Regions from separate parts of the Streptomyces sp. NPDC048257 genome, predicted to be linked through region 2. Evidence: predicted binding sites of a transcription regulator. Region 2 holds the regulator's gene; the other holds the start of a gene.

Region 1 (10,623 bases), on a different contig from region 2:
CGCAGCTCGTCCCCGTCCACGCCCAGCGGGTACGCCCGTACCCGGGTCGTGCGGGCCGGCCACACCGAGTACCGGCGGTGCTCCACCACCGAGTCTTCCTGCACCTCGGCCCGGCCCCACGCGTCGTCCAGCTCCGCCGACGCCAGGAACTCGGCCGCCCAGGCCTCGGTGTGGAAGCCCAGCACGTCCGCGCCGAGCATGCCCCAGAGCAGCGTCTCGCGCACCACGTCCGGCAGCATGGCGAGGTAAGCGGGCGAGGCCCACGGGGTGTGCGTGAAGTGCGCGATCCGCAGGTCGGGTCGGAGCGCCCGCAGCAGTCCGGGCACCAGGGCCAGGTGGTAGTCCTGGACCAGGACCCGCGCGCCCTGCGCCGCCTCCTCGGCCAGCGCCTCGGCGAAGGCCTGGTTGTAGCGCTCGTACGACTCCCACTGGCGGCGGAACGCGGCGTCGAAGACCGGCTCGCGCGGGATGTCGTACAGGTGGTGGTGGGTGAACCACAACACGGAGTTGGCGATGCCGTTGTACGCGTCGTCGTACATCGTGGGATCGATGTCCAGCATCCGGACGCCCGGCTCGGCCTCGCCCCGGCGGACCGCCTCCCGGTCCGCGTCCGACAGGGCCGCGCAGATCCACAGCGTCTGCGGCTGCTCCGCGAGGGCGGCGGAGAGCCCGGAGACGAGACCGCCCCCGCCGCGCCGGGTGCTGAGCGTCCCGTCCTCGGCGAGGGCGTAGGAGAGGGGGCCGCGGTTCGCTGCTACGAGTACCTGGTAAGCCATGCGGCCAACCTAGCCCGGCTTGGCCCTGCTCAAACCGTATGATCGCTCAAGCCACGCGACGCAGCGCGTACTCCTTGATGCCCGCCATCGGCGGCCGCTCCTCCGTGTCCACCGGGTACGTCCGCGGCGCGAAGCCCTCCGGCCCGCGCTCGAACTGGGTCAGCTCCGGCCGTACGAGGTGCCCGCGCGAGAGCCGCACCTGGGCGGTGCGGTAGATCGCCGCGGCCATCCGGCCCAGCGCCTGCCCGTCCTGATGGCGGTGGACCCGCACGCCCACGTCCACCTGGGCCAGCGCGTCCAGCCCGACCGTGTGCAGCGCGTCGACCAGCAGGCCCAGCTCGACCCCGTACCCGACGGGGAACGGCAGCCGTTCCAGCAGGGAGCGGCGTACGGCGTACTCGCCGCCCAGCGGCTGGACGAAGCCGGCCAGCTGCGGCCAGTGGAGGTTGAGGAGCGGGCGGGCGACCAGCTCGGTGACCCGGCCGCCCTGGCCCGGGGTGTCCCCGAGCGGGCGGTCGTACATCGCCTTGACGAACTGCACGCCCGGGTCGGTCAGCAGCGGGCCCAGGATCCCGGAGACGAAGGCGGCGTTGAAGTCCCGCAGGTCGGCGTCGACGAAGCAGACGACGTCCCCGCCGGTGACCAGCAGCGAGCGCCACAGCACCTCGCCCTTGCCGGGCAGTGGCGGGATGCGCGGCAGCACGTCGTCACGGTGCACCACCCGGGCCCCGGCCTTCGCCGCGACCTCCGCGGTGCGGTCGGTGGAGCCCGAGTCGACGACGACCAGCTCGTCGACCAGGGGGACGGGCAGTCCCTCGATCAGCTCACGCCGGATGACCTCGACGATCGCGCCGACCGTCGCCTCCTCGTCCAGCGCGGGCAGCACCACGCTGACCGTGGTCCCGGCCGCCCGTTTCCGTTCGAGCAGCTGGTCGAGCGGTCGGTCGGCGGCGGACCAGGAGCGGTCGGCCAGCCATCGCTCCACCTCTTCCAGCACCCTCAGTACTCCCTGCTCGTCGGCGATATTCGCCGGTATGTGATCCATCTCGCGGTTCGGACGGCTGTCTCAACCGCCCGGGCCTTCGGTTACAGTCTTGAACAACGCGAAGGACCACCGCATGCCGGGGGTCCCCGCGAACAAACGCACCGGCGCGCCACAGAGCGCGTGTGCCGGTGCCATACCGCTCATCCAGAGGGGCAGAGGGACACGGCCCGTTGAAGCCCCGGCAACCCTCCAGTCGGTTCTCGCGATCGCTCGTCAGCGACATCAGCGAGGTCCCCGGCTAGGGAAGGTGCCAATTCCGTCTCATGGCGAAGTGCGCCATGGGGAAGATGAGGAGAAAGGGCCTCGCCATCATGGCTGCACAGACTGTCGCCACCTCTGTTGATCTCGGACCTGCCACCGGCCTTTCCTGTCGTGAGTGCAGTACCCGCTTCGAGCTCGGCCCCATCTTCGCGTGCGCCGAGTGTTTCGGACCGCTGGAAGTCGCCTACGACCTCCCGACCGGTGACCCCGAAGCCCTGCGCGCCGCGATCGAGGCCGGCCCCAACAACATCTGGCGGTACGCCCCGCTGCTGCCCGTCCCCGCGGACGTGGCCTCCAAGCCCAGCCTGAACCCCGGCTTCACCAAGCTCGTGGACGCGGCCAACCTGGCCAAGGAGCTCGGCGTCACCGGCAAGCTCTACGTCAAGGACGACTCCGGCAACCCGACGCACTCCTTCAAGGACCGCGTCGTGGCCATCGCCGTCGAGGCCGCCCGCGCCTTCGGCTTCACCACCCTGTCCTGCTCCTCGACCGGCAACCTGGCCGGCGCCGTCGGCGCCGCGGCCGCCCGGGCCGGCTTCCGTTCCTGCGTGTTCATCCCGCACGACCTGGAGCAGGGCAAGGTCGTCATGGCCGGTGTGTACGGCGGCGACCTGGTCGGCATCGAGGGCAACTACGACGACGTCAACCGCTTCTGCTCCGAGCTCATCGGCGACCCGCTGGGCGAGGGCTGGGGCTTCGTCAACGTCAACCTGCGCCCGTACTACGGCGAGGGCTCCAAGACCCTGGCGTACGAGATCTGCGAGCAGCTCGGCTGGCAGCTGCCCGACCAGATCGTGATCCCGATCGCGTCCGGTTCGCAGCTGACGAAGATCGACAAGGGCCTGCAGGAGCTGATCAAGCTCGGCCTCGTCGAGGACAAGCCGTACAAGATCTTCGGTGCCCAGGCCGAGGGCTGTTCCCCGGTGTCGACCGCCTTCAAGGCCGGTCACGACGTGGTCCGTCCGCAGAAGCCGAACACCATCGCCAAGTCGCTGGCCATCGGCAACCCGGCGGACGGCCCGTACGTCCTGGACATCGCCCGCCGCACCGGTGGTTTCGTCGAGGACGTGACGGACGAGCAGGTCGTCGAGGCCATCAAGATCCTGGCGCAGACGGAGGGCATCTTCGCGGAGACCGCGGGCGGGGTGACCGTCGGTGTGACGAAGAAGCTCATCGAGAACGGGCAGCTCGACCCGACGCTGACCACCGTCGTCCTCAACACCGGTGACGGACTCAAGACCCTGGAGGCGGTGGCCGCGGAGAGCGGGCAGACCGCCACCATCCGCCCGAGCCTGGACGCGTTCCGCGCCGCCGGCCTGGCCTGATCTTCCTCCCTCTGCACCCGGAAAGGCAGTAGCGCCATGAGCGTCAACGTCCGCATCCCCACCATCCTGCGCACCTACACCGGCGGCGCCGCCGAGGTCCCGGCCGAGGGCGCGACCCTCGCCGAGGTCATCGAGTCCCTGGAGAAGAGCCACCCGGGCATCGCCGCGCGCGTCCTGGACGACCAGGGCAAGCTGCGCCGCTTCGTGAACGTGTACGTCAACGACGACGACGTGCGCTTCGAGGGCGGGCTGCAGGCGGCGACGCCGGACGGCGCCGGCGTTTCGATCATTCCGGCCGTCGCGGGCGGCTGCTGACTCCCCGGATCTCCGGGGTCACCGCCCAGGTGACACGCGCAAACCGAAATTGCCCCCTCCGCTAAAAGCGGAGGGGGCAATTCTGCTTGATTGGGCGCGGTAGGGTTGGGGAAGTCCCCTCCGCTGTTCTTGCCCCCTGCATATGAACGGGCCGCGCAAGGGTCGACATCGGGCCAACATGCGAGTGCGGTATGGGGCTTTGGCGAGATATGCCCGGCCCGAGTTGCCCGGGAGTATGGCAAATTTTCACTCTATTTCAATGTTTCTCGGTGTCCAGAATTCTCATCGGATTGACCTGTTGCAGACAGCATCCGCGCAGATACATTCAGCCTCGGTCGACGCGTTCCGACGCAAGTTCTGACCCGGGATCGCGAAGTGCGTTCCTGCGCAAGGGCCAGTAATAGGGGAGTTAGGCATGGCTCAGGGCACCGTCAAGTGGTTCAACGCGGAGAAGGGCTACGGCTTCATCGCGGTCGACGGTGGTGCGGATGTGTTCGTCCACTACAGCGCCATCCAGATGGACGGGTACCGCACCCTTGAAGAGGGTCAGCGGGTCGAGTTCGAGATCTCGCAGGGCCAGAAGGGTCCGCAGGCGGACATGGTCAAGCTCGCACTCGGCTAGTCCTGGCGCGATCGACCGCCGACGCGACGTGTTCATCGAAGACCTTGAACACCACGAGGGGCCCACATCCCGGACACGGGATGTGGGCCCCTCGTGCGTACGCCCCGGTAGTGGCGGCGCTTCTTCGAAGCCGCTTGCACTCTCGGGGGTCGAGTGCTAATCATTGGCGTTAGCACTCTCCTGGTGAGAGTGCTACTGAAACGAGGACCGGGTCGGTGAGGCCCGCAGGGTTCGGTGGGAAGGAACCGCCGGACTCGCAGGCCGTCCGTCGCGGGCGCGGGCGCGGTCCTGGGAGCAATCCACCGCTGTCCGGGAGGACCACTTCAGATGGCCAAGATCATTGCGTTCGACGAGGAGGCCCGCCGCGGCCTCGAGCGTGGGATGAACCAGCTCGCCGACGCCGTCAAGGTCACCCTTGGCCCCAAGGGTCGCAACGTCGTCCTTGAGAAGAAGTGGGGCGCCCCCACGATCACCAACGATGGTGTCTCCATCGCCAAGGAGATCGAGCTCGAGGACCCGTACGAGAAGATCGGCGCCGAGCTGGTCAAGGAAGTCGCCAAGAAGACGGACGACGTCGCCGGCGACGGTACGACCACGGCCACCGTCCTGGCCCAGGCGCTCGTCCGCGAGGGCCTGCGCAACGTGGCCGCCGGTGCCAACCCGATGGCCCTCAAGCGTGGTATCGAGAAGGCCGTCGAGGCCGTCTCCGCCGCCCTGCTCGCCCAGGCCAAGGATGTCGAGACCAAGGAGCAGATCGCTTCGACGGCCTCCATCTCCGCCGCCGACACCCAGATCGGCGAGCTCATCGCCGAGGCCATGGACAAGGTCGGCAAGGAAGGCGTCATCACCGTCGAGGAGTCCCAGACCTTCGGTCTGGAGCTGGAGCTCACCGAGGGCATGCGCTTCGACAAGGGCTACATCTCGGCGTACTTCGCCACCGACATGGAGCGCATGGAGTCGTCCCTCGACGACCCGTACATCCTGATCGTCAACTCCAAGATCGGCTCGGTCAAGGACCTGCTGCCGCTCCTGGAGAAGGTCATGCAGTCCGGCAAGCCGCTGCTGATCATCGCCGAGGACGTCGAGGGCGAGGCGCTCTCCACCCTCGTCGTCAACAAGATCCGCGGCACCTTCAAGTCCGTCGCCGTCAAGGCCCCGGGCTTCGGTGACCGCCGCAAGGCCATGCTCGGTGACATCGCCATCCTCACGGGCGGCACGGTCATCTCCGAGGAGGTCGGCCTCAAGCTGGAGAACGCCGGTCTCGACCTGCTCGGCCGCGCCCGCAAGGTCGTCATCACCAAGGACGAGACGACCATCGTCGACGGTGCCGGTGAGAGCGACCAGGTCCAGGGCCGCGTCAACCAGATCCGCGCCGAGATCGAGAACTCCGACTCGGACTACGACCGCGAGAAGCTCCAGGAGCGCCTCGCGAAGCTGGCCGGCGGCGTGGCCGTCATCAAGGCCGGCGCCGCGACCGAGGTCGAGCTCAAGGAGCGCAAGCACCGCATCGAGGACGCCGTTCGCAACGCGAAGGCGGCCGTCGAGGAGGGCATCGTCGCCGGTGGTGGCGTGGCCCTGCTGCAGGCCTCCGCGGTCTTCGAGAAGCTGGAGCTCGAGGGTGACGAGGCGACCGGCGCCAACGCCGTGAAGCTCGCGCTGGAGGCCCCGCTCAAGCAGATCGCCGTCAACGGTGGTCTCGAGGGTGGCGTCGTCGTCGAGAAGGTGCGCAACCTGCCGATCGGTCACGGCCTCAACGCCGCGACCGGCGAGTACGTCGACATGATCGCCGAGGGCATCATCGACCCGGCGAAGGTCACGCGCTCCGCGCTGCAGAACGCCGCGTCGATCGCCGCGCTGTTCCTGACGACCGAGGCCGTCATCGCCGACAAGCCCGAGAAGGCCGGTGCCCCCGCGGGCGGCGGCATGCCGGGTGGTGACATGGACTTCTGATCGACCCCGGCTCCGGCCACTGGTTGATCGGCTGTTCTCGAACGAGGGCGGCACCCCGACGGGGGTGCCGCCCTCGGGCGTTCGCGGCGGGCTCAGAAGCCAGTGGTGTCGATCGCGAAGCCGAACGGCTCGGGGACGTGCAGGGCCTTGCCGAAGGACACTGTCGTACGGGAGCGGTATCCGTGCGGGGAAGGCTCCCAGAAGCAGGTGATCTCCGAGTCCTGCATGTCGACGACCACATAGACCGGTACGAGCCGGCCGTACACGTGAACTCGCCGACGAGCGACAGGGCCGCGCCGTCCGCGTGCCGGCCCTCGCTCTCGAAGGCTGATTCGTCCGCCACGAAGAGGTCGGGCCCGTACGCGCGCTCCGCTGCCGAGAACCGGAAGAAGAAGGGCGCGATCTCCGCGATGTGCCCCTCGGGTGCGTGGGCCTGGAACTGTTCGCGCAGCGCACGCATGCGACGCAGATAGCGCAGCGTGGAAAACGGCGACACGATGATCTTCCCCCGGATGAGCTCGGCCTTGAAGCCGTCTGGCGTGTCCATCTCCTCGACGGTGCGCAGGAGCGTCTCGAAAGTCGGCGGTGCCGCCTGCTCTATCGGTGTGGCCCGTTCGCTCATGATCGTCACCGTTGTCCTCCCAGTGGCGTGCCGTGCACTGGGCGTGAGCCCCGTTCCAGGCTAGCGGCGCGTGGGCGGTCGCGCCCGGGTGCCGAGACGGAGCACCACCGATCGGGGGGCTTTGGTTGACTGGAGGCATGACCGACCTCTTCGTCAAGATCTGCGGGCTCAAGACCGTGCGGGACGTCGATGCCGCCGTGGCGGCCGGGGCGGATGCCGTGGGGTTCGTGTTCGCGCCCGGCAGCCCGCGTACGGTCGATGCCGCCACCGCGCGGGAGCTCGCCGCGCGGGTGCCGGACGGCGTGCTCACCGTCGGGGTGTTCCGGGGGCAGTCGGTGGCGGAGGTGCGCCGGTTCGCCGAGGAGAGCGGGGTGCGCGGCGTGCAGCTGCACGGCGAGGAGGGCCCCGAGGACTTCGCGGCGCTGCGCGCCGAGGGCCGGACCCTGCTGCGGGCCACCGCCGAGCACGTGAAGCGCTGCGGTGAGTACGGTGAGGACCTGCTGCTGCTGGACGCGCCCGACCCGGGCTCCGGCAAGCCGTGGAACTGGGGCTCGGCCGACTTCACCGCGCCGGACGGGCGCTGGCTGCTCGCGGGCGGGCTGACCCCGGGCAACGTACGGAAGGCGCTCGCGGCCACCGGGGCGTGGGGCGTGGACGTGTCCAGCGGGGTGGAGCGGGAGCGCGGCGTGAAGTCGCCGGAGCTGATCCGCGCCTTCATCGAGGCGGCCAGGAGCTAGCCCCTGGCCGGGTCGGTCGACGGCGGGCCGTCGGCGTACGCGGCTATCCGTCCGCCGGTGAACAGGGCGACGATCACGAAGGCCATGCGGCGGGTCCTGGCGAGGGCCATGAGGGCGGTCCTTAGCGGGTTCGGGGGAGCGGGCTGACCTCCATTACGCCCGGCGCGGGCGCCCGCGTCAGGGCGCGGACATTCGGGGCTTGACGGACCGGCGCACCGTGTGAGGCGCTGGTCACGGGCGGCAGCAGGGGCATCGGCCGCCCCGAGGACATCGCGGACGTCGTCGGCTTCCTCGCCTCCGGCGCCGCCCGCTGGGTGACGGGGCGTGTGGTCGACGCCACCGGCGGCGCCGCGCTCTGATCGACGAATCGTCCCGCGCCGCTCCGCGCCATGCCACCGCCGTGGCGGAGGGGTTCGCACGATCCGGAGGGGCCCCGGCGGGCGGTGTCGGCCGGTCGATAGGGTCCCCCTCGGGGGGATCATGAACATGAAACGACCGCAGCCCGCGCAGCTCTTGGGACACCTCGGGTTCGCCGCCATCGCCGGCCTCGCGGCGGTGACGGCCCTGTACCTGGCGCTCCTGGCGAAGCTGGTGTTCGTCGACGCCCCCGGCCGCATGTGCGGCATCGACAGCTGCCCGCGCGGTACGGGCACGCCGGCGCTCCTCGCCCCGCTGTGCGCCGCCGCCGCGTGGCTGCTGTGGCGCCGGCTGCGCAGCCGCGGTTACGGCCGCGCCCCCGTGCCCGCCCGGGTGCTGGCCGTCTGCGTGGCGCTGGCCGCGCTGTGGCCCGGCTGGCTGGGCTACGACGCGGCGCGCGGCCCTCAGCTGGACCTGTCCGGCTGGCAGGCGCCCGTGCATCCGGCGGCGACGCCGGTCGGCGTGTGGAAGACCGGGTCCGCAACGGTCGTACGGGCCCGCGAGGACGGCCTCGTGGCCTACGACGGCGAGGGCCGCAAGGGCTGGCGGCTGCCGGCACCGGAGCGCACGCCGCTCTGCGCGCTGAGCCGGACCACCCCGTCCGGCATAGGCCTCGCCATGTACGGGGAGAGCCCCGGCAGTTGCGGCTCGCAGGTCATCGCCGTGGACCTGGCGGACGGCCGGGCCCTGTGGACCCGCGACGCCGGCCGGGCACTGGCCGCCGGGGCGGGCCCGACCGCGGTCGTGGCGGACCGGGACGTGTGGGGCCTCGACCTGCGCACCGGCCACGCACAGTGGCGGGTCCCGGTCCCGGCCGACTGCACGGTCAAGGCGGTCGACGGGTCGGGGGAGCGCGCCCTGTACGTGGAGGAGTGCGGCGACCTGGCCCGGATCACGGCCGTCGACGCCCGTACGGGAACCCGCGCCTGGCAGAGCGCGCTGCCGACGGCGAGCCGGCTGCGCGAGGTGCGGGTGCTGTCCGCCACCCCGCCCGCCCTGCGCGTCACGGAGACGGCGGAGAGCGGCATGGACGCGGTGTTGCTGCTCGACGACGCGGGCCGCGTGCGGGGCTCCGTACCCGCCTCGGGTCCGGACGGGGACCTGCTGAGCGAGCCGTCCCCGGTCGTGAGCGGCGGCCTGCTGGTCACCCCGGTGAAGCAGGGGGAGGCAGGCGGGGTGTCCGCGTACTCCCTCACCGACGGCCGTCGCGTCTGGCACGCGGGCACCGGCGACGAGGAGATCCGCGGGCTGGCCCCGACCCGCCGGGGCGAGGTCGGCGTGGTGACCTCCGACCGCTGGTGGACGTACCTCTCCCGCCGCGGCCTGGCCGACGGCAGGCGCCGGGCGGAGCCCACGGTCCTGCGCGACCTGCCGCTGGGCCGGAACTTCGCCTTCTACCCCGGCCCGCCCGGCTCGTACGTCTTCGTCAACCTCGACCGGGACGGCGCCCTGCCGCCGACCTTCGACATCGACCCGGTTTCCGGCTGGTGACGGAGGCCGTCATGGTTGTCACCCGGCTCCGAATCCGGTGCCCCGGCCGTCCTCCTCGACGGACTCGACGTCGGGCATCGCCCGCAGCGCCCCGGCCTGCTCGGGGCTGAGCCGGGCGGAGAAGCCGTGCAGGACGGTGCGGTAGACGTAGACCGGGGTGGCACCGACCCGCCCCGCCACCTCGGCCGGGTCGCTGTCCTCCCGCACGGTGACGATGTAGGTGGCGCGGTCGGCGGCGGGGGCCGTGCGGTGCACGGGCTCCCGCACGGCGGCGGTGGCCGTGGACACGGGCAGGGCGGCGACGGCGGCCAGTACGGTGGCGGCCACGGGCAGGGCTCGGCTCACAGGGATGCGCATGGGGGGGAGGCCATCACGCGCGGCGGGGCCGGTCAACGACGCCGGCGGGTGTGGCGGGGGTACGGGCGGCGCACGGCCGTGCGCTCCCCGGGCTGGGGGCGGACCGTACGAGTGATCTTGCCGGGCCGGCCGCCGACCGCGCGGGCCGGAGCACGACCGGTACGGCACAGCAGGACCACCCTTCTGCCGCCGCGGGCAAGGTGCTGACGGTGGCGGCGTCCAACCAGTACGACGAGGAGAGCGACTTCTCCGACCACGGCACGTGCGTCCCCCTCTACGCCCCCGGCGAGGCCGCCGTCTCCGCGAGGCTCGGCGGCGGGAGCGTGGCCCTCGACGGGACGTCCCTGGTCGCGCCGCACGTGACCGGCGCCGCCGTCCTCTACGACGCTTCCCTCGTACGGGTATCCGAGCGCGGGATCGTCTCGCCCGTACGGGTGAACTTTCCCGGGCCCGTCCCGGAGGCCGGCATCCGCGCGGACGCCTGGGAATGACCCTTTCTGCAGGGTGCGGAAAGGGCGTTCCCGGGAGGTACCCGCCGCTGGGCCAGGCGGGGGCGGCAGCTCAAGTCCCCTCCGGACCACATCCGATGTAGAGGGGGGCCGCACCCGCGGAGGACTCCAGGTCGCGGGGGCGGCTCCCCCACGCCGATCTTCCAAGCACGTCAGGGAGCTCCTTTCATGCGTCTGCTCGCACGTCTGGCCACGG
Region 2 (10,623 bases):
GGAGGCCGCGGCCGCCGAGGACGTGCGCGTGGGCGTGGAAGACGGTCTGACCGGCGCCGGAGCCGGTGTTGAACACGACCCGGTAGCCGTGGTCGACGATCTTCTCGTCGAGGGCGACCTGGCCCGCCTCGCGCAGTATGTCGGCGGCAACGGCCGGCTCGGCCGCGGCGAGCGAGGCCCCGTCGGCGTAGTGCACCTTGGGGATGACGAGCACGTGCGTGGGCGCCTGCGGGTTGATGTCCCGGAAGGCGACCGTGGTCTCGGTCTCCCGGACCACGGTCGCGGGGATCTGCCCCGCGACGATCTTGCAGAACAGGCAGTCTGCCTGCGGTTCCCCGGCCATTGCTCAGCCTCCCGTGACGGTGATCGGTCCGGGCATCGTATCCAGCCGGACGCCGCCGCGGGCCGCGAGCCGGCGAACCCCGCCCGGCCGCGCCCCGGGGCGCGGTCCGTCAGGACCAGCGGCCCGTGCGGGCCAGCAGGACCGCGATCGCCGCCGTCCCGGCCGTGGAGGTCCGCAGGACACTGCGGCCCAGGCGGTAGGGGTGGGCCCCCGCCGCGGCGAAGACCGCCAGCTCCTCCGGGGAGACGCCCCCTTCCGGGCCGACCACCAGGACCACGGAGCCCGCGGCGGGCAGCTCGGCCGTGGCCAGGGCCCCGGAGGGGGTGTCACGGTCCTCGTGCAGGACCATCGCCAGGTCGGCGCCGGCCAGCAGCGCCGCCACCTGCTTGGTCGACATGGCCTCGGCCACCTCCGGGAAGCGGACCCGGCGCGACTGCTTGCCCGCCTCCCGGGCCGTGGCCCGCCACTTGGCCAGGGACTTGGCCCCGCGGTCGCCGCGCCACTGCGTGATGCAGCGCGAGGCCTGCCAGGGCACGATCGCGTCCACCCCGGTCTCGGTCATCGTCTCGACGGCCAGCTCGCCCCGGTCCCCCTTGGGGAGGGCCTGGACCACCGTGATGCGGACCTCCGGCTCCGGCTCCTCCGCGATGGTGTGCAGGTCCATGACGACCAGCCGGTCCTTGCCCTCGGCGGCCTTGACCACGCCCTCGGCCCAGTGACCGCGCCCGTCCGTGAGGACCACGTCCTCACCCGCGTTCAGCCGCTTCACTGACACCGCGTGCCGGCCCTCCGGGCCGTCCAGGACGAACTCCGGCCCCGTGGGGACCTCTTCCACCACGAACACCGGGGCGGTCATGACGCACTCCTCATCTGCATTGCCTTCAACGTGCTCTGCGCCTGGGCCAGTTCGGCCGCCAGCACCTCCACCAGCTCCCCCGCCGGCAGCGGTCGCGCCAGCCGGTGCCCCTGGCCCGCCCACAGCGCCATGCCCTGCGGGTCCCCGGCCGCGGCGGCGGCCTTGCGCAGCCCCGACGTCAGGTGGTGGACCTGCGGGTACGCGGCCGGGGCGTACGGCCCGTGCTCGCGCATGAAGCGGTTCACCAGCACCCGCGCCGGCCGCCCGGAGAAGGCCCGGGTCAGCTCGGTGCGGACGAACAGCGGGTCCGTCAGCGCCTTCTTGTGCACCGGGTCAGCCCCGGACTCCGGGCAGGCCAGGAAGGCCGTACCGAGCTGCGCCGCCTCCGCGCCGGCCGCCAGCAGGGCCGCGATCTGCGAGCCCCGCATGAGACCGCCCGCCGCGATGATCGGGAGCGCCACGGCCTCCCGTACCTGGCCCACCAGGGCGAGCAGCCCCACGGCCGCCGTGCCGTCGATCTGCGGGTCGTCCCGGTGGGTGCCCTGGTGGCCGCCGGCCTCGGCGCCCTGGACGCAGACCGCGTCGGCTCCTCGGTGCTGGGCGGTGCGGGCCTCGTCGACCGAGGTCACCGTGACGACGGTGTACGTACCGGCCTTGCGCAGGGCGGCGAGGGCCGCCGAGGCCGGACAGCCGAAGGTGAACGAGACCACCGGGACCGGGTCTTCGAGGAGGATGGCGAGCTTGGCGTCGTAGCCGTCGTCGCTGGTGCCGATGATGTCCTCCTCGGCGAGCGAGATCTCGTACCAGCTCGCCTCCCCGGCGAGCTGCCCGCGGTACGCCTCCACGGCGGCCGGATCGACGTAACCGGTCTGCGGCATGAAGAGGTTGACGCCGAAGCGGCGCCGGGTGAGCGCGCGCACCTGATTGATCTCCTGGTACATCCCGTCGGCGGTCTTGTAGCCGCCGGCCAGGAACCCCAGTCCGCCCGCCTCGCACACGGCAGCGGCGAGCGCAGGACAGGAGGCGCCGCCCGCCATGGGAGCCTGCACGATCGGGTACGGGGAGAGACCGTTCGGTGCGCTGGACATGGACTGCATCGTGCCACGTCCCGAGCGGGCGGCCGAATCATGGCATTCGCCTGGCATAGTCCGCTTCCCGACCGGCTTTCGGCCCCCCGCGCGGACCGTGCGACGAGCCCGGCCGGGGAATCCCCAGGCCGGGCTCGTGGCGGTGGTTTCCCGTCGGTCAGCGACCGTTGAACGCGTCCTTCAGACGGCTGAACAGGCCCTGCTGACCCGGCGCGAACTGGCCCATCGGCCGCTCCTCGCCGCGCAGTTTGGCCAGCTGGCGGAGCAGGTCCTCCTGCTGGGCGTCCAGCTTGCCCGGGGTGGTGACCTCGACGTGGACGATCAGGTCGCCGCGTCCGCCACCGCGCAGGTGGGTGACGCCGCGCCCGTGCAGCGGGATCGCCTGGCCGGACCCGGTGCCGGGCCGGATGTCGATCTCTTCCAGCCCGTCCAGCGTCTCCAGCGGGCACTTGGTGCCCAGCGCGGCCGCCGTCATCGGGATGGTCACCGTGCAGTGCAGATCGTCCCCGCGCCGCTGGAAGGTCGGGTGCGCCAGCTCGTGGATCTCCACGTACAGGTCACCGGCGGGGCCGCCGCCGGGGCCGACCTCGCCCTCGCCCGCGAGCTGGATCCGGGTGCCGTTCTCGACACCGGCCGGGATCTTGACCGTGAGGCTGCGACGGGAGCGGACCCGGCCGTCGCCCGCGCACTCGTGGCACGGGGTCGGGACCACGGTGCCGAATCCCTGACACTGCGGGCAGGGGCGCGAGGTCATGACCTGGCCCAGGAAGGACCGGGTGACCTGCGAGACCTCACCGCGGCCGCGGCACATGTCACATGTCTGCGCCGAGGTACCGGGAGCAGCGCCCTCGCCGGAGCAGGTGTTGCAGACCACGGCCGTGTCGACCTGGATGTCCTTGGTCGTCCCGAAGGCCGCCTCGTCCAGCTCCAGGTCCAGGCGGATCATGGCGTCCTGGCCGCGCCTGGTCCGCGAGCGCGGGCCGCGCTGCGAGGCCTGGCCGAAGAAGGCGTCCATGATGTCGGAGAAGTTGCCGAAGCCACCCGCCCCGAATCCGCCCGCTCCGCCGCCGCCGCCCGAGGAGGACAGCGGGTCGCCGCCGAGGTCGTAGACCTGCTTCTTCTGCGGGTCCGAGAGGACCTCGTAGGCGGCGTTGATCTCCTTGAAACGCTCTTGCGTCTTGGGATCGGGGTTCACATCCGGGTGCAGCTCGCGCGCAAGCCGCCGGAATGCCTTCTTGATCTCGTCCTGCGATGCGTCGCGGCGCACGCCGAGAACGGCGTAGTAGTCCGTGGCCACTTACGACTCCGCCAGGATCTGTCCGACGTAACGTGCCACTGCGCGTACCGCTCCCATCGTTCCGGGGTAGTCCATGCGGGTCGGTCCGACCACGCCGAGTTTGGCGACTGCTTCGCCGCCCGAACCGTAACCGACCGAGACGACCGACGTGGAGTTCAGTCCCTCGTAGGCGTTCTCATGCCCGATCCGTACGGCCATTCCCGACTCGTTGGCCTCGCCCAGCAGCTTGAGGAGCACGACCTGCTCCTCCAGCGCCTCGAGCACCGGCCTGATCGTCAGGGGAAAATCATGTCCGAAGCGCGTGAGATTGGCGGTACCGCCGATCATCAGCCGCTCCTCGGCCTCCTCGACCAGCGTCTCGAGGAGGGTCGCGAGCACGGTGGAGACCGTGCCGCGGTCCTCCGCCTCGAAGGATTCCGGGAGGTCCTGCACCAGCGGGGGCACATCGGTGAAGCGCCGCCCGACGACCCGGCTGTTGAGCCGGGCCCGCAGGTCCGCGAGCGAGGTCTCCCCGAAGGGGCCCGGGCAGTCGATGAGCCGCTGCTCGACGCGTCCGGTGTCCGTGATCAGTACGAGCATCAGGCGCGCGGGAGCGAGCGAGAGCAGCTCCACGTGCCGGACGGTCGACCGGGTCAGGCTCGGGTACTGGACGACGGCGACCTGCCGGGTGAGCTGCGCGAGCAGCCGCACCGTACGGCCGACCACGTCGTCGAGGTCGACGGCGCCGTCGAGGAAGTTCTGGATGGCCCGGCGCTCGGGCGACGACAGCGGTTTGACCCCCGCCAGCTTGTCGACGAAGAGCCGGTAGCCCTTGTCGGTGGGGATCCGGCCGGCGCTGGTGTGGGGCTGGGCGATGTAGCCCTCGTCCTCCAGCACGGCCATGTCGTTGCGCACGGTGGCGGGCGAGACGCCGAGCCGGTGCCGCTCGGTGAGCGCCTTGGAGCCGACCGGCTCCTCCGTCCCGACGTAGTCCTGGACGATGGCGCGCAGCACTTCGAGTCTGCGTTCGCTGAGCATCGCGCGCACACCTCCAGCTGTGGTCCGTTGCCGTGTTCTGACGTGTTCGTTGGCACTCTGATCGTTCGAGTGCCAGAGAACCCCCGCTCAGTGTACGGCCGGGCGGTAAGCCCCTGGCAAGGGAGGCCCGCCAGGGTAGCGTCGCCGTATGGACGTGCGCTGGGAAGAGTGCGGCTGGGAACGGCTGACCGGACGGGCCGGCCGGCGGCGGCTGCCGGTGTGGGACTGCACCGTGGGGCTGGTGGTGGGCGAGGATTCGGTCCTCCTGATCGACCCCGGGTCGTGTCTGCGCGAGGGCGCGCAGGTACGGGCCGAGGCGGAGCGGCTGACGGGCCGGCGCGTGACCCATATCGCATTCACACACGGTCATTTCGATCACGTGCTGGGCGGGGCCGCCTTCGCCGGGGCCGAGGTGTTCGGTGCGGTCGGGCTGGCCTCGCTGCTGTCGGCGGAACGCGAGGACCTGCGCGGGGACGCGGTCCGGCACGGGCTCGCGGAGGCGGAAGCGGCGGAGGCGGTGGACCTGCTGGTGCTGCCCCGGCACGAGGTGTCGGGCGAGTGGACGCTGGAACTGGGCGGCGTACAGGTGCTGCTGGCCAATGTGGGGCCCGGGCACACCGGGCACGACCTGGCCGTCTTCGTGCCGGGCGAGCGCGAGGTGGTCTTCTGCGGGGACCTGGTCGAGGAGTCGGGCGAGCCCTTGGCGGGCCCGGACGCCACCCCCGGGCAGTGGCCCGCAGCCCTGGACCGGCTGCTGTCGCTGGGCGGGGACGACGCGCTGTACGTGCCGGGTCACGGAGAGGTGGTCGGGGCGGAGTTCGTCCGTGCGCAACGCGCCACACTGGCGGCCCGTTTCGGCGTGTCGGGGGCGTGACGCGCGCGGCTCTCCTACTGTCGGCCGGATGCGCGAGTACTCCCCCGACCTGACCCCGCAGTGGAAGCGACCCAAGGCCGTGCCGGAGGTGGCGGCGGACCCCGACCTCGTGGTCGAGGTGGCCGGTACGGACTTCTGCGGCGCGGTGGTGGCCTGCGAGGCGGGCACGGTGACCCTGGAGGACCGCTTCGGCAAGCGGCGGGTGTTCCCGATGGAGCCGCGGGGGTTCCTGCTGGACGGCGAGGTGGTCACCCTGGTCCGGCCCGCACGCAGGCCCTCCGGGCCGCTCCTGACGGCCTCGGGCTCGCTGGCCGTCCCCGGGGCGCGGGCGCGGGTGGCGCGGGCGGGCCGGATCTACGTCGAGGGCCGGCACGACGCGGAGCTGGTGGAGCGGGTCTGGGGTGACGACCTGCGGATCGAGGGCGTCGTGGTCGAGTACCTGGAGGGCATCGACGACCTCCCGGCCGTCGTGGCGGACTTCGCCCCGGCCCCGGACGCCCGCCTGGGGGTCCTGGTGGACCACCTGGTGCCGGGCTCGAAGGAATCCCGCATCGCGGCGTCCGTGACCTCGCCGGACGTCCTGATCGTGGGCCACCCGTACGTGGACGTCTGGCAGGCGGTGAAACCGTCCGCGCTGGGCATCCCCGCCTGGCCGGTGGTCCCGCCCGGCCAGGACTGGAAGACGGGCATCTGCCGGGCCCTGGGCTGGCCTGAGAACACCGGCGCCGCCTGGCAGCACATCCTGTCCCGCGTGACCTCCTACCGCGACCTGGAACCCACCCTCCTGGGCGCGGTGGAACACCTCATCGACCACGTGACGACATGACCAGCACCCACCCAGGCAGCCCCGCCGGCGCCTGAGGCGCTCTCTCAGCCCCGCCGGCGCCTGAGGCGCTCTCTCAGCCCCGCCGGCGTTTGAGGCGCGGGGGTCCGGGGGCAGCGCCCCCGGCAACGGCGCCGCAGGGCTAGTCCACCAGGTCCCGCACCACCGCGTCGGCCAGCAACCGCCCCCGCAGGGTCAGCACGGCCCGCCCCGCCTCGTACGGCCCCGGGTCCAGCAACCCGTCCGCCAGCGCCCGCCGCGACGCCTCCAGCCCGGCCGCAGCGAGCAGCGACAGCGGCACGCCGTCCACCAGCCGAAGCTCCAGCAGGATCCGCTCCACCCGCCGGTCCTCCTCCGCCAGGAGCTCCCGTCCCGCCCCCGGCGACCGCCCCTCCGCCAGCGCAGCGGCATACGCGCCCGGATGCTTCACGTTCCACCACCGCACCCCGCCCACGTGCGAGTGCGCGCCCGGTCCCGCCCCCCACCAGTCGGCCCCGCGCCAGTACAGCTCGTTGTGCAGGCAGCGCCCGGCCTCCGAGGTGGCCCAGTTGGAGACCTCGTACCAGGAGTAGCCGGCCTCGGCCATGACCGCGTCCGCGATCAGGTACCGGTCGGCGTGCACGTCGTCGTCCGTCATCGGGACCTCGCCCCGGCGGATCCGCCGCGCCAGCTGCGTGCCCTCCTCCACGATCAGCGCGTAGGCGCTGATGTGGTCCGGCCCGGCTCCCAGCGCCGCCGCCAGCGTCGCGCGCCAGTCCTCGTCCGACTCGCCCGGGGTCCCGTAGATCAGGTCGAGGTTGACGTGCTCGAAGCCCGCCGCCCGCGCCTCCGCGACGCACGCCTCGGGGCGCCCCGGCGTGTGGGTGCGGTCCAGCACCTTCAGGACGTGCTGCTTGGCGCTCTGCATGCCGAAGGAGACCCGGTTGAAGCCCCCGGCGCGCAGCTCGGCCAGGTACCGCGGGTCCACCGACTCCGGGTTGGCCTCCGTGGTGATCTCGGCGTCCTCGGCGAGGCCGAACTCGTCCCGGATCGCCGCGAGCATGCGTACGAGGTCGGCGGCGGGCAGCAGGGTGGGCGTGCCGCCGCCGACGAAGACGGTCCGGACCTGCCGCGGGTCGTCCCCGAGGACCTTGCGCGCCAGCCTGACCTCGTCGATCAGGGTGTCGGCGTAGTTCTCCCGGGAGGCGAGCACACCGCCGGTGCCCCGCAGCTCGGTGGCCGTGTAGGTGTTGAAGTCGCAGTACCCGCAGCGCGTGGCGCAGTACGGGACGTGCAGGTAGAAACCGAGCGGCCGCTCCCCCGCGCCCGCCAGGGCATGCGACGGCAGCGCGCCGTCTTCGGGCATGGGTTCACCGTCGGGGAGTGCGGAAGGCATACCCCCATCATCCCGCACGAAAAAAGCCCCGCCGGCGTTTGAGGCGCGGGGTGCGGGGCGCAGCCCCGGGAGCGGCTCGCGGCCGACACCCGGGGCCGCCCGGAAAGGGCGGGGTCCGCGGGGCGGTCCACCGCCCCGCCCCGCCGAGCCCGCGGCAGGCGCTACGCCTCGCGGGACCCCTCGTACATCTCCTCGATCAGGTGCTTGAACTCACGCTCGACCACCGGCCGCTTCAGCTTCAGGCTGGGCGTGAGGTCCCCGTGCTCGACGTCGAGGTCGCGCGGCAGCAGCCGGAACTTCTTGACCGTCTGCCAGCGCTGCAGGCCCTCGTTGAGGGTCTGTACGTACGTCTCGATCAGGCGGCTGGTCTCCGGCGCCGCCAGGACCTGCTGGTACGTCTTGCCCTCCAGCCCGTTCTCGGCCGCCCAGACCAGGATCGACGGCTCGTCGAGCGCGATCAGCGCCGAGCAGAAGTTCCGGTCGGCGCCGTGCACGACGATCGTCGACACGTACGGGCAGATCGCCTTGAACTGGCCCTCGATCTCCGCCGGGGCGACGTACTTGCCGCCCGAGGTCTTGATCAGGTCCTTCTTGCGGTCGGTGATGCGCAGGTAGCCGTCGGCGGACAGCTCGCCGATGTCGCCGGTGTGCAGCCAGCCGTCGGACTCCAGGACCTCGGCGGTCTTGTCCGGCTGCCCGTGGTAGCCCTGCATGATGCCGGGGCCGCGCAGCAGCACCTCGCCGTCGTCGGCGATGCGGACCTCGGTGCCGGGGAGCGGCTTGCCGACCGTGCCGGTGCGGTAGGCCTCGCCCGGGTTGACGAAGGAGGCGGCGCTGGACTCGGTCAGGCCGTAGCCCTCCAGGATGTGGACGCCGGCGCCGGAGAAGAAGAAGCCGATCTCGGGAGCCAGGGCGGAGGCGCCGGAGACGGCGGCGCGCAGCTTTCCGCCGAAGGCCTCGCGGAGCTTGGAGTAGACGAGCGCGTCGGCGATCTTGTGCTTGGTGGTCAGGCCGAACGGGGCGGTCGCCTGGCCGGTGCGCCGGAAGTTGTCCTGCGTGACCTTGGCGTACTCGCGGGCGACGCCGACCGACCACTGGAAGATCTTGTACTTGGCTCCGCCGGCGGCCCGGGCCTTGGCGGCCACGCCGTTGTAGACCTTCTCGAAGATGCGCGGGACGGCGGCCATGTACGTCGGCTGCACGATCGCCAGATTGTCGATGATCTTGTCGATCCGGCCGTCGACGGCGGTCACGTGCCCGGCCTCGATCTGCCCGGAGGTCAGCACCTTGCCGAAGACGTGGGCCAGCGGCAGCCACAGGTACTGGACGTCCTCCTTGCCGATCAGCCCGGTGGCGACCATGGCCTTGGCCATGTACGACCAGTTGTCGTGCGGGAGGCGGACGCCCTTGGGGCGGCCGGTCGTGCCGGAGGTGTAGATGAGGGTGGCGAGCTGCTCCGGCGTGATGGCCGCGATCCGCTCCTTGACCGCCTCGGGGTGCTTGGCGAGGTACTCCCTGCCGCGCACCTCCAGCTCGGCCAGGGAGAGCACCCAGCCCTCGGGGTCTCCTTCGGCGGCGACCGCGTCGGCGGTGTCCAGGACCACGACGTGGGCGAGCTTCGGCAGGTCGGCGCGGTGCTCGCGCGCCTTCGCCAGCTGCTTCGCGTCCTCGGCGATGAGCACCCGGCTCTCGGAGTCGGAGAGGATGAACGCCGACTCGTCCGCGTTGGTGCTGGGGTAGATCGTGGTGACCGCGCCACCGGCGCACATCACGCCGAGGTCGGAGAGGATCCACTCGACCCGGGTGTTGGAGGCGAGTGCGACGCGCTCCTCGGTGTTCAGGCCGAGGGCGATCAGCCCGGCCGCGATGGCGAATACCCGCTCGGCCGCCTGGGCCCAGCTGAGTGATTTCCAGTCGTCGGCGCCGCCCTGACCGCCGGCCGCGGGCACCGGGTACCGGTAGGCCTCGTCGTTCGGCGTCGCTGCGACGCGCTCAAGGAAGAGCACCGCCACGGTGGGCGGGCGGTTCTCGAGATAGGTCTGTGTGTCGCTCACGACATCCTCCGGACCGATCCACGCGGTAGTGCGTGGGCGTGGGGCGCTGGGGGGCGCTGGGGACTGGCGGGTATGCAGCCGTTGACTTTTTAAACTGGCGAGTAACCGTCGAGCAGTGATCAGACTAGAGCGCCTCCGGCGCCCGCGTAAGAGCCCGCGAGCGGCCGCTTCATAACGAAACAGGCCCCCGCACCGGAGTGCGGGGGCCTGCTTGCGTGGGGTGACGACGGGGCTACTACTTCTTCTTGCCGCCGGACTCGTCACTGGAGAGGACGGCGATGAAGGCCTCCTGCGGGACCTCCACGGAGCCGACCATCTTCATCCGCTTCTTGCCTTCCTTCTGCTTCTCCAGCAGCTTCCGCTTACGGGAGATGTCACCGCCGTAGCACTTGGCGAGAACGTCCTTGCGGATGGCGCGGATGGTCTCGCGGGCGATGACGCGGGAGCCGATCGCGGCCTGGATCGGCACCTCGAAGGCCTGCCGCGGGATGAGCTCGCGCAGCTTGGCGACGAGGCGCACACCGTAGGCGTAGGCGGCGTCCTTGTGCGTGACGGCGGAGAAGGCGTCGACCTTGTCGCCGTGCAGCAGGATGTCGACCTTGACCAGGCTGCCGGACTGCTCGCCCGTGGGCTCGTAGTCAAGGGAGGCGTAACCGCGCGTCTTGGACTTCAGCTGGTCGAAGAAGTCGAAGACGATCTCCGCGAGCGGGAGGGTGTAGCGGATCTCCACCCGGTCCTCGGAGAGGTAGTCCATGCCGAGCAGGGTGCCGCGGCGCTGCTGGCAGAGCTCCATGATCGCGCCGATGAACTCGGTCGGCGCGAGCACGGTGGCGCGGACGACCGGCTCGAACACGTCCGAGATCTTGCCCTCGGGGAACTCGCTCGGGTTGGTGACG

What was found. The regulator HrcA, encoded in region 2, represses chaperone genes, less so after heat shock. The targets are predictions, from matches to a motif close to TTNGCACTCNGNNNNNCNGAGTGCNAA.
Region 1: groL (chaperonin GroEL) is a predicted target of HrcA. The motif match lies at 4,514-4,540, and genes of this name have one in related genera.

The regions. Positions count from the first base shown of each region.
Region 1 is NZ_JBICZI010000016.1:65,654-76,276, reverse strand. Features, by position in the region: gene ACGFZK_RS26200 (trehalose-6-phosphate synthase) at 1-776, opposite strand, end outside; gene ACGFZK_RS26195 (glucosyl-3-phosphoglycerate synthase) at 823-1,773, opposite strand; SAM riboswitch class I at 1,959-2,115, shown strand; gene thrC (threonine synthase) at 2,133-3,407, shown strand; gene ACGFZK_RS26185 (MoaD/ThiS family protein) at 3,444-3,722, shown strand; gene ACGFZK_RS26180 (cold-shock protein) at 4,138-4,344, shown strand; gene groL (chaperonin GroEL) at 4,672-6,294, shown strand; gene ACGFZK_RS26170 (hypothetical protein) at 6,387-6,560, opposite strand; gene ACGFZK_RS26165 (phosphoribosylanthranilate isomerase) at 7,054-7,653, shown strand; partial or broken gene ACGFZK_RS26160 (3-oxoacyl-ACP reductase) at 7,905-8,012, shown strand; gene ACGFZK_RS26155 (PQQ-binding-like beta-propeller repeat protein) at 8,140-9,561, shown strand; gene ACGFZK_RS26150 (protease inhibitor I9 family protein) at 9,580-9,918, opposite strand; gene ACGFZK_RS26145 (S8 family serine peptidase) at 9,969-10,409, shown strand; gene ACGFZK_RS26140 (S8 family peptidase) at 10,596-10,623, shown strand, end outside.
Region 2 is NZ_JBICZI010000032.1:6,118-16,740, forward strand. Features, by position in the region: gene ACGFZK_RS34440 (histidine triad nucleotide-binding protein) at 1-343, opposite strand, end outside; gene ACGFZK_RS34445 (16S rRNA (uracil(1498)-N(3))-methyltransferase) at 453-1,199, opposite strand; gene ACGFZK_RS34450 (nitronate monooxygenase) at 1,196-2,287, opposite strand; gene dnaJ (molecular chaperone DnaJ) at 2,445-3,584, opposite strand; gene hrcA (heat-inducible transcriptional repressor HrcA) at 3,585-4,601, opposite strand; gene ACGFZK_RS34465 (MBL fold metallo-hydrolase) at 4,750-5,475, shown strand; gene ACGFZK_RS34470 (DUF3097 domain-containing protein) at 5,504-6,301, shown strand; gene hemW (radical SAM family heme chaperone HemW) at 6,441-7,673, opposite strand; gene ACGFZK_RS34480 (AMP-dependent synthetase/ligase) at 7,835-9,727, opposite strand; gene lepA (translation elongation factor 4) at 9,963-10,623, opposite strand, start outside.